DNA from 2 places in the Trichocoleus sp. FACHB-6 genome. Region 1 is predicted to be linked to the other one. Evidence: predicted binding sites of a transcription regulator. Region 1 holds the regulator's gene; the other holds the start of a gene.
What was found. The regulator NtcA, encoded in region 1, controls nitrogen genes in cyanobacteria. The targets are predictions, from matches to a motif close to TTTGTANNNNNNNNTACAAA.
Positions count from the first base shown of each region.

Region 2: a site for NtcA is predicted at 2,102-2,121, ahead of H6F66_RS15270 (Npun_F5560 family protein). Genes of this name have one in related genera too.

Region 1 covers NZ_JACJOY010000023.1:30,411-35,876, forward strand. Annotated here, with positions in the region: gene H6F66_RS04295 (GTP-binding protein) at 1-927, opposite strand, end outside; gene H6F66_RS04300 (DUF3146 family protein) at 1,192-1,455, shown strand; gene H6F66_RS04305 (pre-16S rRNA-processing nuclease YqgF) at 1,504-1,911, opposite strand; gene H6F66_RS04310 (DUF3084 domain-containing protein) at 1,966-3,576, opposite strand; gene ntcA (global nitrogen regulator NtcA) at 3,685-4,356, opposite strand; gene fabI (enoyl-ACP reductase FabI) at 4,696-5,466, shown strand, end outside.
Region 2 covers NZ_JACJOY010000078.1:14,613-20,078, reverse strand. Annotated here, with positions in the region: gene tsaB (tRNA (adenosine(37)-N6)-threonylcarbamoyltransferase complex dimerization subunit type 1 TsaB) at 1-589, opposite strand, end outside; gene H6F66_RS15275 (hypothetical protein) at 626-1,372, opposite strand; gene H6F66_RS15270 (Npun_F5560 family protein) at 1,365-1,925, opposite strand; gene H6F66_RS15265 (phosphoglucomutase/phosphomannomutase family protein) at 2,219-3,658, shown strand; gene H6F66_RS15260 (LapA family protein) at 3,820-4,074, shown strand; gene H6F66_RS15255 (thermonuclease family protein) at 4,334-4,906, opposite strand; partial or broken gene H6F66_RS29355 (flagellar assembly protein H) at 4,966-5,466, opposite strand.

The DNA of each region.
Region 1 (5,466 bases):
CTGATTGGCACAATCATCCCGAATTTGCATTTTACGCTGCACCAGCTGCTCATTCACATCATCGGCATACAGCATAGTATTAAGAGCCACCAGCGACTTACCTTCCCGGTGCAAAATTTCGAGGATTTTCAACTTCAAATCCATAACTTGTGGCGTTCCCGGCTGTCGCTGCACGGTTCTAGTTCCGTCAGGACGGCGCACAGCTTGCGCCACCAGAGGCGACGCCGCCACCATGACAATTTCATCCGGTGATAGCAATTCTCGCACTCGCTCATCCCGAATTTTATGGTAAATTGCTATCCGGTCGGCATCCGGATATTGGTCAATTTTGTTAAAAACCAGCAACATCGGTTTACCAACTTCCCGCAGTTGCGACAGCGCCTCAAATTCTACCTTAGTCATGTCGCCGGAAATGATAAATAGCAGCAAATCTGCCTGTCGGGCAACTTGTCGCGCTAAGGTTTCGCGGGTTTCTCCGTCTACTTCGTCAATCCCCGGAGTGTCAATCAGCTGAATCTGGGAATTGCCCAGACTTGGCAGCGTGACTCGCAAAACTTCGGAATTACTTTGTGCTTCAGGCTCATTTTCCAGTTGCCAGCTGGCATCTTGATGAGTGCGGGTGACACCATGAAGAGGCCCGGTTTCAAACACGTTCTTACCCAATAAAGCATTGAGTACGGAAGATTTGCCCCTTCCCACCATGCCAAAGGCGGCAATTTGGACGAGTGACTGATCTAACTTGTCCAGCATCGTTGCCAAGTCCTCAATTTCGGACTCCAGTCCTGCCCGTTCTTGGGAAGTAAGATCCAAATTGCCTACCAGGTCTCGCAGGGCGTTTTGCGCCTTTTTGTAGTTCAGTTCTGCCTGGATATCATCAAAGCTGAAAATGGCGCTGTCTAATTCTTGATCCAAAGCGCTGTAGTTCAATTGTGGTGAAGGTGACTGGTTGGAATTTGGGGTTGCGTCAGATGTTGAACGAGTCAAAATTGCACCTACTGTCTTGCCTGGAGTTACTCTTCTTTCATCCTAGTCACTGCCCGTCGAGTCTGGCACTTTCCATGTCTAGGGGCGTATTTGCTTTTGAGTTTTGGCAAATGCAAGTCAGCTGTGAGAATGATGTTATCTACACGTGCGTAGCCATAAGTTTAGTATTGTTGCTGAAATTTTGGCATTTGAATCAGCTGAGTGATTGTGAGTTCTAAACGTTTACCTCAAACCACTGCCTACGTCCGAATTACCCAATTGTCCTGGCAACAGGGTTTTCTGAAAGGGGAAGTTACAGCGGCGCAGTATGAGTGGCAGTTCCATTGGTGTTTCCGACAGGGGGAGTTGTCGGTCTCACCTTCTTTGGGACGCGCCCTAATTCTGGAACCATTAGGGCGGTTTTTAGAGCAGAAGGATTATCAGTTGGAGCCTGGGGGAGACTATGCCTTTACTATCAGGGCAGAACTTTAGCCAGTGGTCCGTTGATGATTACCAATTCCTGATTCCCAGCCGTAGTGCTTAGTTATTAGTTGTTTGTATTTTTAGGTACCTTTCGATGAGGAGGATGGCGACAATATCATCAATTGGTCGGGGTGGTTCGCGCAATCCTTTGGGGATGAGGCTAGAAAGGCCTTTTGGGGGATACATTTGCCAGTAGCGATCGCGTGCTTCTAGAGTGCTGTAGCGCTCATCTACCATGACTATCGGCAACGATGCAGGTAATTCTGTCTGAAGTTTCTTTTTCCAGGTTTTGGCTGTAGTTTGATCGCCCATTACCAGAGTAGCGATCGCGAATTGTTCGCACAAGTTTTTGATGATTGCGATCGCTTCTGGTGCTGGCACCACCTGATGATAATCCAGTATCAGGTCAAGTCCCATCACGGCTATACCACACTTATCGCGCCCTGGATCGAAACCTAAAATCATTTTAATTGGGAATTAGGAATTGGCAATTGGGAATTGGGAATTGGGAATTGGGGATTACATACTAAAAATTACCTCTCCATTCTGCACGACTACCAAATTCAGTTTCAGCGGCCCTATGAGATATGTATCTTCTGCCACTACCGCCTTGAGATCGATAGGCTGCTTGAACTTTTTTAGCTTCTCAATAAAGCGAATCAGGCTGGTAATTCGACCGTCGCCTACCTGAATTGTATCGTTCAAAATTCCAGCTCGATTGGCTCGGAACTGAGATGCTCCCAAGAGCAGATCGATCTGCTGCCGGATTTGTTGGTCGTTCATAGTTGAAGGGTCGGCAGATGTTGCGGCGATGATATCACCACCACTGAACACAATTTTATTCACTGTCGCGTCTGCAAAGACTTGTACGTCTTTTTCGCCTTGGACGTAGTTGCCAGCCGAGAAAATTCGCACCAGGTAGGGGCGACCATCTTTAATTTGGTTAAGCAGTTGGTCTACCTGGGCTTGGGTAATTTGCACTACGCGCTCATTCACCATCTTGTTGTTATTGTTGTTACCAGGTCGCGTAGCTTTCATTGCTGTGCGATTTGCTTCTCGTAAAAGCTGATCTATAACCTGACGGGCGGCGGCGGGATCGACAATGCGGAAGACACCAAAAGCCAGAACTTGACCGCGCTGGAGCGCGACGTTACCTTGACGCAAGGCTTGATAGGATTGGTAATACTGTTCCAGGTCTGCTACTTCCTGCTCTAGGGCAGCTTGTTGTTTTTCTATTTCCTTGAGGCGAGTTTCGCGCTGGGCAATTACTTGATCTCGTGCGGAAATTTCCTCATCAAGTTGGGCGAGGGCTGTGTCTCGCTTGGCGATTTCTCGATCGCGTTGGTCAATGCTGTTTCTCAGGTTGGAAATTTTTTGATCAAGTTCCGCCAAGGCTTGGTCACGAATGGCAATTTCCCGATCGCGTTCTGTGATGGCTTGGTCAAGCTTGGCAATTTCGCGATCGCGTTGAGTAACTTGGCCCTTGAGTTGGGTAATTTGAGCCTTTACGCGATCGCGCTGCTTGATTAGTTCCTGACGTTCCCCTTGGAGTTGTTGAATTTCCGAACGTAGATTTACCGCTTGTCCAGAAACATTTTCCAGCTGTTGCTGGGTTTTCTCAAAGCTAGCCGCAACGCTTTTAAGTTCGCGCTCTGTCTTACTCAGTTGTGCCTCTGTCTGGGCTTGTCTGCCTAGTGCTGCCGCCAGAGACTTATTAATGGCATCCAGACGCTTCTGGGCGGCTTGCTGCTCGGTGCGGGCTAGTGAGAGTTCGTTTTCAGTTTGTTGTTTCTGGGCTGCAACTTTGGAGAGTTCGCTTTCAGTTTGTTGTTTCTGGGCTACAGTTTCGTCAAGCTCCCGACGAGCGGTTCTGAGTTTTCGCTGAATTTCATCAACTTGAAACACGCCTGTGCGTAACGGCTTGCTGGTGGCAAATAGGATCGTCAGGGTTGAGGCGGAAATCATCAAACCTGTAAGAATTGTAACTAAGACCGCAGTTTTCTTGGGACGCAGATTGAACAGACTCAGCCGCGCTTTTCCCACGCGAGTGCCAATGCGATCGCCCAAGGTGGCGATCGCACCACCCAATACCAAAATCGATAAAATTAAGACCAGCGCACTGGTGGCCATTTTCCAGCTTCAGCTATCACCTCTCAAGCTTAAGCATAAAGGCTTTTTTATGATAGACGCTGGTACTTCAACTATTGATTAACAAAAGCTGACAGTGCAAAAGATGTTTTAGGTGAACTGCTGGCTCAAAGCTACCGGGTTATGAACGGTAATTTTTTTCTTATTGATAGAAATCATTTTCTCGGAGCGTAAATCTCCCAGTAACCGGGTGACTGTAACTCTTGTGGAACCAATTGCTTCTGCGATCGCTTGGTGAGAAAGCTTCAGATCAACTGTAATTCCATTGGGGCCTGGAACGCCAAAATCTCGACAGAGAATCAACAAAAAACTCACCAATCGCGATCCCATATCCCGGTGCGCCAAAGTCTCAATCATCATCTCTGTTTGCAAGATCCGCGATGAAAGCCCCCGCAGCATCAACATCGACAATTCTGGATTATCCTTGAGCGCTTGCTCCACCTGTTCAATTGGTGCTGAAAGCAACTCCACAGGCGTAAATGCTACTGCGTGATAAAATCTGTCTGACCGATTCCCGGTAATCAACGACAGTACGCCAAAGACGCTGTTTTCTCGCAGCAGCGCCACTGTAATTTCTTCCCCAGCTTCGTACACGCGAGACAGCTTCACAGCTCCTTTGAGCAAAAAATATACCCGTTCAGCCGGGTCTCCGGGGAAAAAGATAGTTTTGCCCCGATCAAAGGTTTCCACCACTGGCGGAAACGCCCCACCTCCGATTTGACGGAACACAGCTGCTAACGGTCTATCTTGCGTCACTACCACTTCCTTTATCCTTATTGCTGCCCTAGAAACTCTTCTGGGAATTACAACCGACTGTGAGAAATTTCTGACTTTAGACACTGATAAACTGACTCTTAGGCAGTTTTTTGTGCTGCTTGATACATAATTTTAAAGTTCTTTTATCCTCCAAGTTTTTCCAAGTGCCTCAACCCCACGGCGCAAATCAGACTGTTAAGGAAAATGTCTATATCTTGACAATACCTGTTTGATAAGCTGGGATGCAGTTTGAGTCATGTTGAGTAAGCTTCGATCCGGACGCAAGCTATCTTAATTACCGCCCTAAATCGGATATTCTCTAATATTGCCTTCAAAATTGACATCATGCTAGATTTATCAGGAAAAAATGCCCTAGTTACTGGCATTGCCAACAACCGCTCAATCGCTTGGGGTATTGCCCAGCAGTTACACAAAGCTGGTGCAAATTTGGGAGTTACTTATCTACCAGACGACCGAGGACGCTTTGAGAAGAAAGTCGCCGAATTGGTAGAACCTCTCAACCCCAGTTTGTTTTTACCTTGCGATGTTCAGAATGATGACCAAATTCGTTCTACATTTGATGCCATCCGCGATAAGTGGGGCAGGCTAGATATTTTAATCCATTGTCTTGCTTTTGCCAACAAGGACGATTTATCAGGTGATTTTAGCAACACCACTCGCGCTGGCTTCACCCAAGCTTTGGAAATTAGCACCTACTCGTTAGTTCAACTGGCTGGGGCGGCGAAACCACTGATGACAGAAGGCGGCAGTATTGTCACGCTTACTTATTTGGGCGGCGTTAAGGTGATCCCCAATTACAATGTCATGGGCATTGCTAAGTCTGGCTTGGAAATGAGCGTGCGTTATCTAGCCTCGGAGATGGGGCCTGCTAATATTCGCGTGAATGCAATCTCAGCTGGGCCGATCCGCACTCTAGCATCATCGGCGGTGGGTGGCATTCTGGATATGATCCATCATGTTGAGGAAGTAGCACCACTGCGGCGAACTGTGACTCAGACAGAAGTAGGAAATGCTGCTAGTTTCTTGTGCAGCGACTTGGCAAGTGGGATTACGGGTCAGGTGCTGTATGTAGATGCTGGGTACGAGATTATGGGA
Region 2 (5,466 bases), on a different contig from region 1:
GATAGGCAAGTTCTAATACGCTGGAAACTGAGGCACCCAGTCCAGCGCCAGCAGGGATGTCAATTAGCTGATAGGAGGTATTAGACTGCGTTTCTAGGGCTTGGTGCCATGCTGTCGGTGTTAGCACCGTATCTGGCAACAATTGGGTAAGTCCTAAACCGGATGGGGAAACTTGATAAATGGCGGCAAATAATTGACCGCGTTGGGCTGGCATTTGGATAGCGATCGCATTTTTTCCGTTGTCCTTTGCCAATCCCAAATGCGACCAAGCAACAGCTGCCAATGTGGAAATGGCAAACACGGGAATATTCAACTGTTGCCCTAGTGTACGGGCAGTGACGACACCGATGCGAGTGCTGGTGAAACTACCGGGGCCAATTGCTACGGCAATAAACGCCAAATCTGCCCAGGTTTGCGGCTGGATAAACTCAGCTAGATATTGATGTAAATGACTTGATAAATCCCGCCCTAAATCCCAGGTAGAAGAACGGGTATTCAGAGCAAAATTGCTTAAGGCTAAACCCAGTTCAGGGCTGCTAGTGTGGAGTGCTAAGCCGTATTTATTGGAATTAAACTGCACGGAATCCATACTCAGTAGCCTACAAGGAGCGATCGCTCGACATTTTTATAATTTTGAAGCGATAATTTCTAGGTCATAAATTGGCTGCCGAGTCAAGCAGTGCCAGTGACAAGCGAATAAATCTGGCTTTTGGATGCCGATGCTGGCGATCGCGCTTGGGGCTGGAAACGGCAAAAGTCGGTCAAAAACCAGATTTTGATCGCTAAAACCAAACTGTAATAAATAAACGCTTGGTGGAGCTGATAAATATTGCAGCAGCTTGTACCCTAACTGGTAAAGTGGCTGACGCTGCGAGTCGGATAGATGCACCGGCATCCGGTATTTTAAACCTTCACTCGCCTCATCTTTACCAATTACCTCGCCGTAGAGCGGCCCTTTCGCGGTGAGAACCACTGCTAACCAGAAATTTCCGACCCCTGTGGCGTATCCTAATTGCTCAACCAGCTGGCGCAAACCTGTTACATCGCGGCAAGCATTGTAGACGCTCTGAGCTGGAAAATCCAATTCCGGCAAATTCAACGTCAAAGGACACCAAATTAGTTTGTTGTCACTGGTCAGTTGTTTGTTGATAATTAACCACTGAGTGCTTACTACTTGCACGTTTACTGCTGCTGGTAGCGCTTCTGCTTGGTTTTGTAAGCCCGCCTTGGCGGGCTTAGTTTGGGCGGTTGCGCCTATCGTCGGGCTATTTGCCTTAAGCGCCGACACCATTTGCGCTGTTGTGGGCGATGCTGCGATTATTTCCCCAGTTTCATCAACCTCCGCATCAACCACAATCACAACTTTACGCATGACCAAACGTAGGAATAGGGCCAGGAGCATTACCCATGCGCGGGAAACTAGGCAAATCAATGCCCGTTGTTGTCGTGCGGCGGGTTCTGATCGCTAGACGATAGCTGACACTTTGCAACTCCGCGTGGAGTTGACGGTTTTCCCGTTGCAGCATCGCCACTTTCTCGCGGACTGGTGCCATGCGTTCGGCAAATTTCTGTTTATAAATTTGCGGTAACTCCTGTACCACCTGCTCTAACATCCGGCTGCGGTCAGTTAATTCCTGTACTGACTGCCGCAATTGATAAATTTCCGTGTCACGGGAAGTAATCTGCTCTTGATAAAAAGTTACCTGCTGTTCAACTTCTTGCAGTTGTTCTCGCAGCGCTCTCATTTGAGCCATGTGACGCTCAGAAACTTCCGGCTTGGGCATAAAGTTGGCATTGCCCTTAACCAGCCGGAATAGTTCTTGAGAGAGCTGCTGAACTAATTGGTCTCGCATTTGCAACTCTTCGCGCAGGCGAGTTACGTCAGATTGAAGTGTTTGTAGGGTGGGGGTGTCAGTCTGGCTCACAATGGCTTAGAACTCCTCTTGAGATGATTTTCCCCATACGAGGAAGCGATGCGATCGCATATTACTCATATTGCTGTTGCAGCTAATTTACCATTTGCTAGGGCAATTGACACCTGATTGCTACTCTTGTTTGAAATTAAGGGTAAATTCTATCGTATTCTCAGATCCATCTGGATTTTCTACCGTCAAATTCAAATAACTTGTGTAAACACACCTATTTGTGATTGGCGGCGACATCTCAAAGCGATGGGTGTCTTGTAGTATTTAGGTGGAATAAAGAGGAAGTGGTCAAGATGAGTGTAGCCAGCAGTTCCAATAAAATTAAGTTTGGCACCGATGGATGGCGGGGAATTATCGCTTCGGACTTTACCTTCTCCAATGTGTGTAAGGTAACGAGGGCGATCGCTAGTTATCTCGAAACCGCCTATTCTAAAGACCGACCAGTTTTAATTGCTTACGATACCCGCTTTCTAGCCGACCAGTTTGCCCGTACTGCTGCTGAAGTTCTTGTAGACTTAGGCTGGACGGTAAAAATTGTCGATCGGGATTGTCCGACTCCGGTAATTGCTTACAACGCCAAAATTCTCAACTCAGCAGGGGCGCTGATGTTCACCGCTTCTCACAACCCTGCACCTTATTGCGGCATTAAGTATATCCCCGACTATGCTGGGCCAGCGACCCCGGAAATTACAGACACGATTGTAGCCAATATTGAAGGGGCATCAGATGAGCCTGCTTCGGGCAAAAATACCGATAAGATTTCTACCTTTGACCCGAAGCCAGATTATCTCCAGTTTATTTACACGTTGCTGGATGTAGAGCGAATCAAGAGCGCCGGGCTAAAGGTGAAGTACGATGCTCTGTACTCCACCTCTCGCGGATATTTGGATACCGTGTTAGAACACTGCGGTTGCGAAACTGAGTCATTCCACACACACCGCGATGTACTATTTGGCGGCGGAATGCCAGAACCGAAAGGGGAACAGCTGGAGGAACTGGTCGAAGCGGTACGCCGCGATCAAGCGGATTTGGGTTTGGCGACTGATGGAGATAGCGATCGCTTCGGTATTGTAGACGAACAAGGCAACGTGCTGACACCCAACACGGTGCTGCTATTGCTGGCGCGTCACCTGATCAAAAATAAAGGCAAAACTGGGGCAATTGTCCGTACAGTTGCTACTACCCACCTGCTAGATAACTTTGCTGCAAAATACGGTTTGGAAATCTACGAAACTGCTGTAGGCTTCAAATACATCGGCGAGAAAATGCGCGAGACGCAGGTGCTGATTGGCGGTGAAGAATCAGGCGGATTGAGCATTGTCGGACACATTCCCGAAAAAGATGGGATTTTAGCCGATATGCTAGTGGCAGAAGCGATCGCCTACGAAGGCAAGCCACTGTCGCAATTGGTAGAAGAAGCGATCGCTGAAGCTGATGGCCCTCTGTACAACCAACGCCTAGACTTGCACTTAGAGGATGCCCACAAAGCCGCTGTCATCGATTCTTTCACCAAAAATCCCCCAACAGAAGTTGCGGGCATTAAAGTCCAAGAAGTAGGGCGCAAAGACGGCATCAAACTTTATCTGGAAGATGGCAGTTGGGTACTCCTGCGTCCATCTGGTACAGAACCACTGATGCGCGTTTATCTGGAAACAAACTCTCCCGAAAAACAAAGCCAAATCGCTCAACAAATGGAACAAACGATTAACCAGTTGGAACCAGCAGAAGTTTAGGCGAAAGCAAGAGTTAGAAGTGTCCGCGATGTGGGACTTTTCTTAATATCCGTAGAACAGGTGTCTTGCCTTTCTTAATATTCGTAAAACAGGTTTCTCGCCTGTTTTATAATAGCAGGCGAGACGTCCTACCTACGGTAAATCAAGGTTTAACAAAATAAATGAAAACCTTTACCAATTTACTCACATCCATAATCTTAGCGATTTGGGCGGGCGCGATCGCCATCCTTGCCGTGCAGAACGCCACATCAGTGTCGCTGAAATTTTTCACATTTGAGTCAATTCAGATGCCCGTGGGCGTTGTGCTGGCTTTTAGCGCCGGTGTGGGAGCAATTGGCGGTGCGATCGCGCCTCTTTTCTGGTCGCGTGGCAACAGGCAGCTGCAATCTGAGTACGCCGAAGAAGATTTTGAATAGCTATTGCCCCGACGACTGTAGGCGCGGCTATTCAAACAAAACCTGTTGGGAGCAGGTTTCAAAATGCTTCCTTTTTCTGTTACTCCCCGCAAGCAATTCAAGGGTTGGTGCGATACATCTGTAGGGGCATGGCAATGCCATGCCCCTACCAAACGTTAGAACTGCAATGTATTCCACCCAACTGAGAAACGCTATAAAGTCCGTGCAGGCGGACACGAGTTTGTGGAGCATCAAGGCTTTAGCCTGAGGGCATATTGCGCTACTTACTTGCACTCCGCCAGTCCCAAGGTTCCACGAATTTTGTGTCTCGCCAGACACCGCGTCTCGCCTTTTTTGCCTCAGCTTCTGCTTGCTCAACAATAGCCACGCTGGGACAATCTTTTATGTATTCGCGATACACCAGCACCAGCCCTTCTTTGACCAAAACTTCTTGAACAAAAGTGCCATCAGGCAGGCGCACCTCACTCACTTTGCGCCCATACTGGTCAGTATCGGTGATAGTTAAGCGGACGCGATCGCCACCTTGTTTCACCAGTTCTTGCAAACGCTGCTGTGCTTTAAATCCCCACTGAAATTGGTTTTTGTCCGCTGTTTTTTTGCTTTGCTTTTCCTTGTTGGTGTGAGGAATTTCTGGAGCATCCACGCAAGCAAAGCGCACGCTGATGTTTTTCCCACCATCATCCTTCACATTAATAGTATCCCCATCGCTAACGTTGTTAACTGGGTACGTGGGAGGGCCAAAAATAGCTTCACACGCCACCAAGCTAAGGATAAGGGCAGCAGCACCAGTCAATTTGAGGGAGTTCTGAAATAATGTTCGCGTGCGAGTCATCGTCAAGTATTTATAAATAATGAAGCTTTCAGCAGCACAGATGTTTTCTATCTTGGCATAGCTATGTTCATTTTCGCCATTAACGCACTAGCAACTGGATTGGGTTGCCGCACAAAATCTCCCCAATTAAGCTGATTTAGCTGAATGGCATCATAGTTGAACTGCAAAACAATTCTATTGGGAAAAGCCACCTGATAAACGCTAGGTTCTGGAGTTTTGGGAGTAGTGTACGAAAATACCACCACAGGATAGACAAGCACGTTAAATTTCTCAGACAAGCGGGAGAAATAGCGGAACATCCGCTTGCCAAAGTCAGTTTGATTTTTTGCTCGGCTCTCTACATGAATTAGGAAAAGAAATTCCTGTCCTCGAAATTGAGCCTTGACGATTCAATCAGCTTCATAACGTTATGAAGCGCTTACATCAGTAAAGACTTCTTTATCTAAAAACTCTATCGAATCGCGTTCTAGATAAGTTACTACCTCTGGCAAAAATAAGTCTATAAACTCCACAAAAAAGGTGGTAAGAAGCTCTTTAAACAAGCGGTCATGGTCAATCAT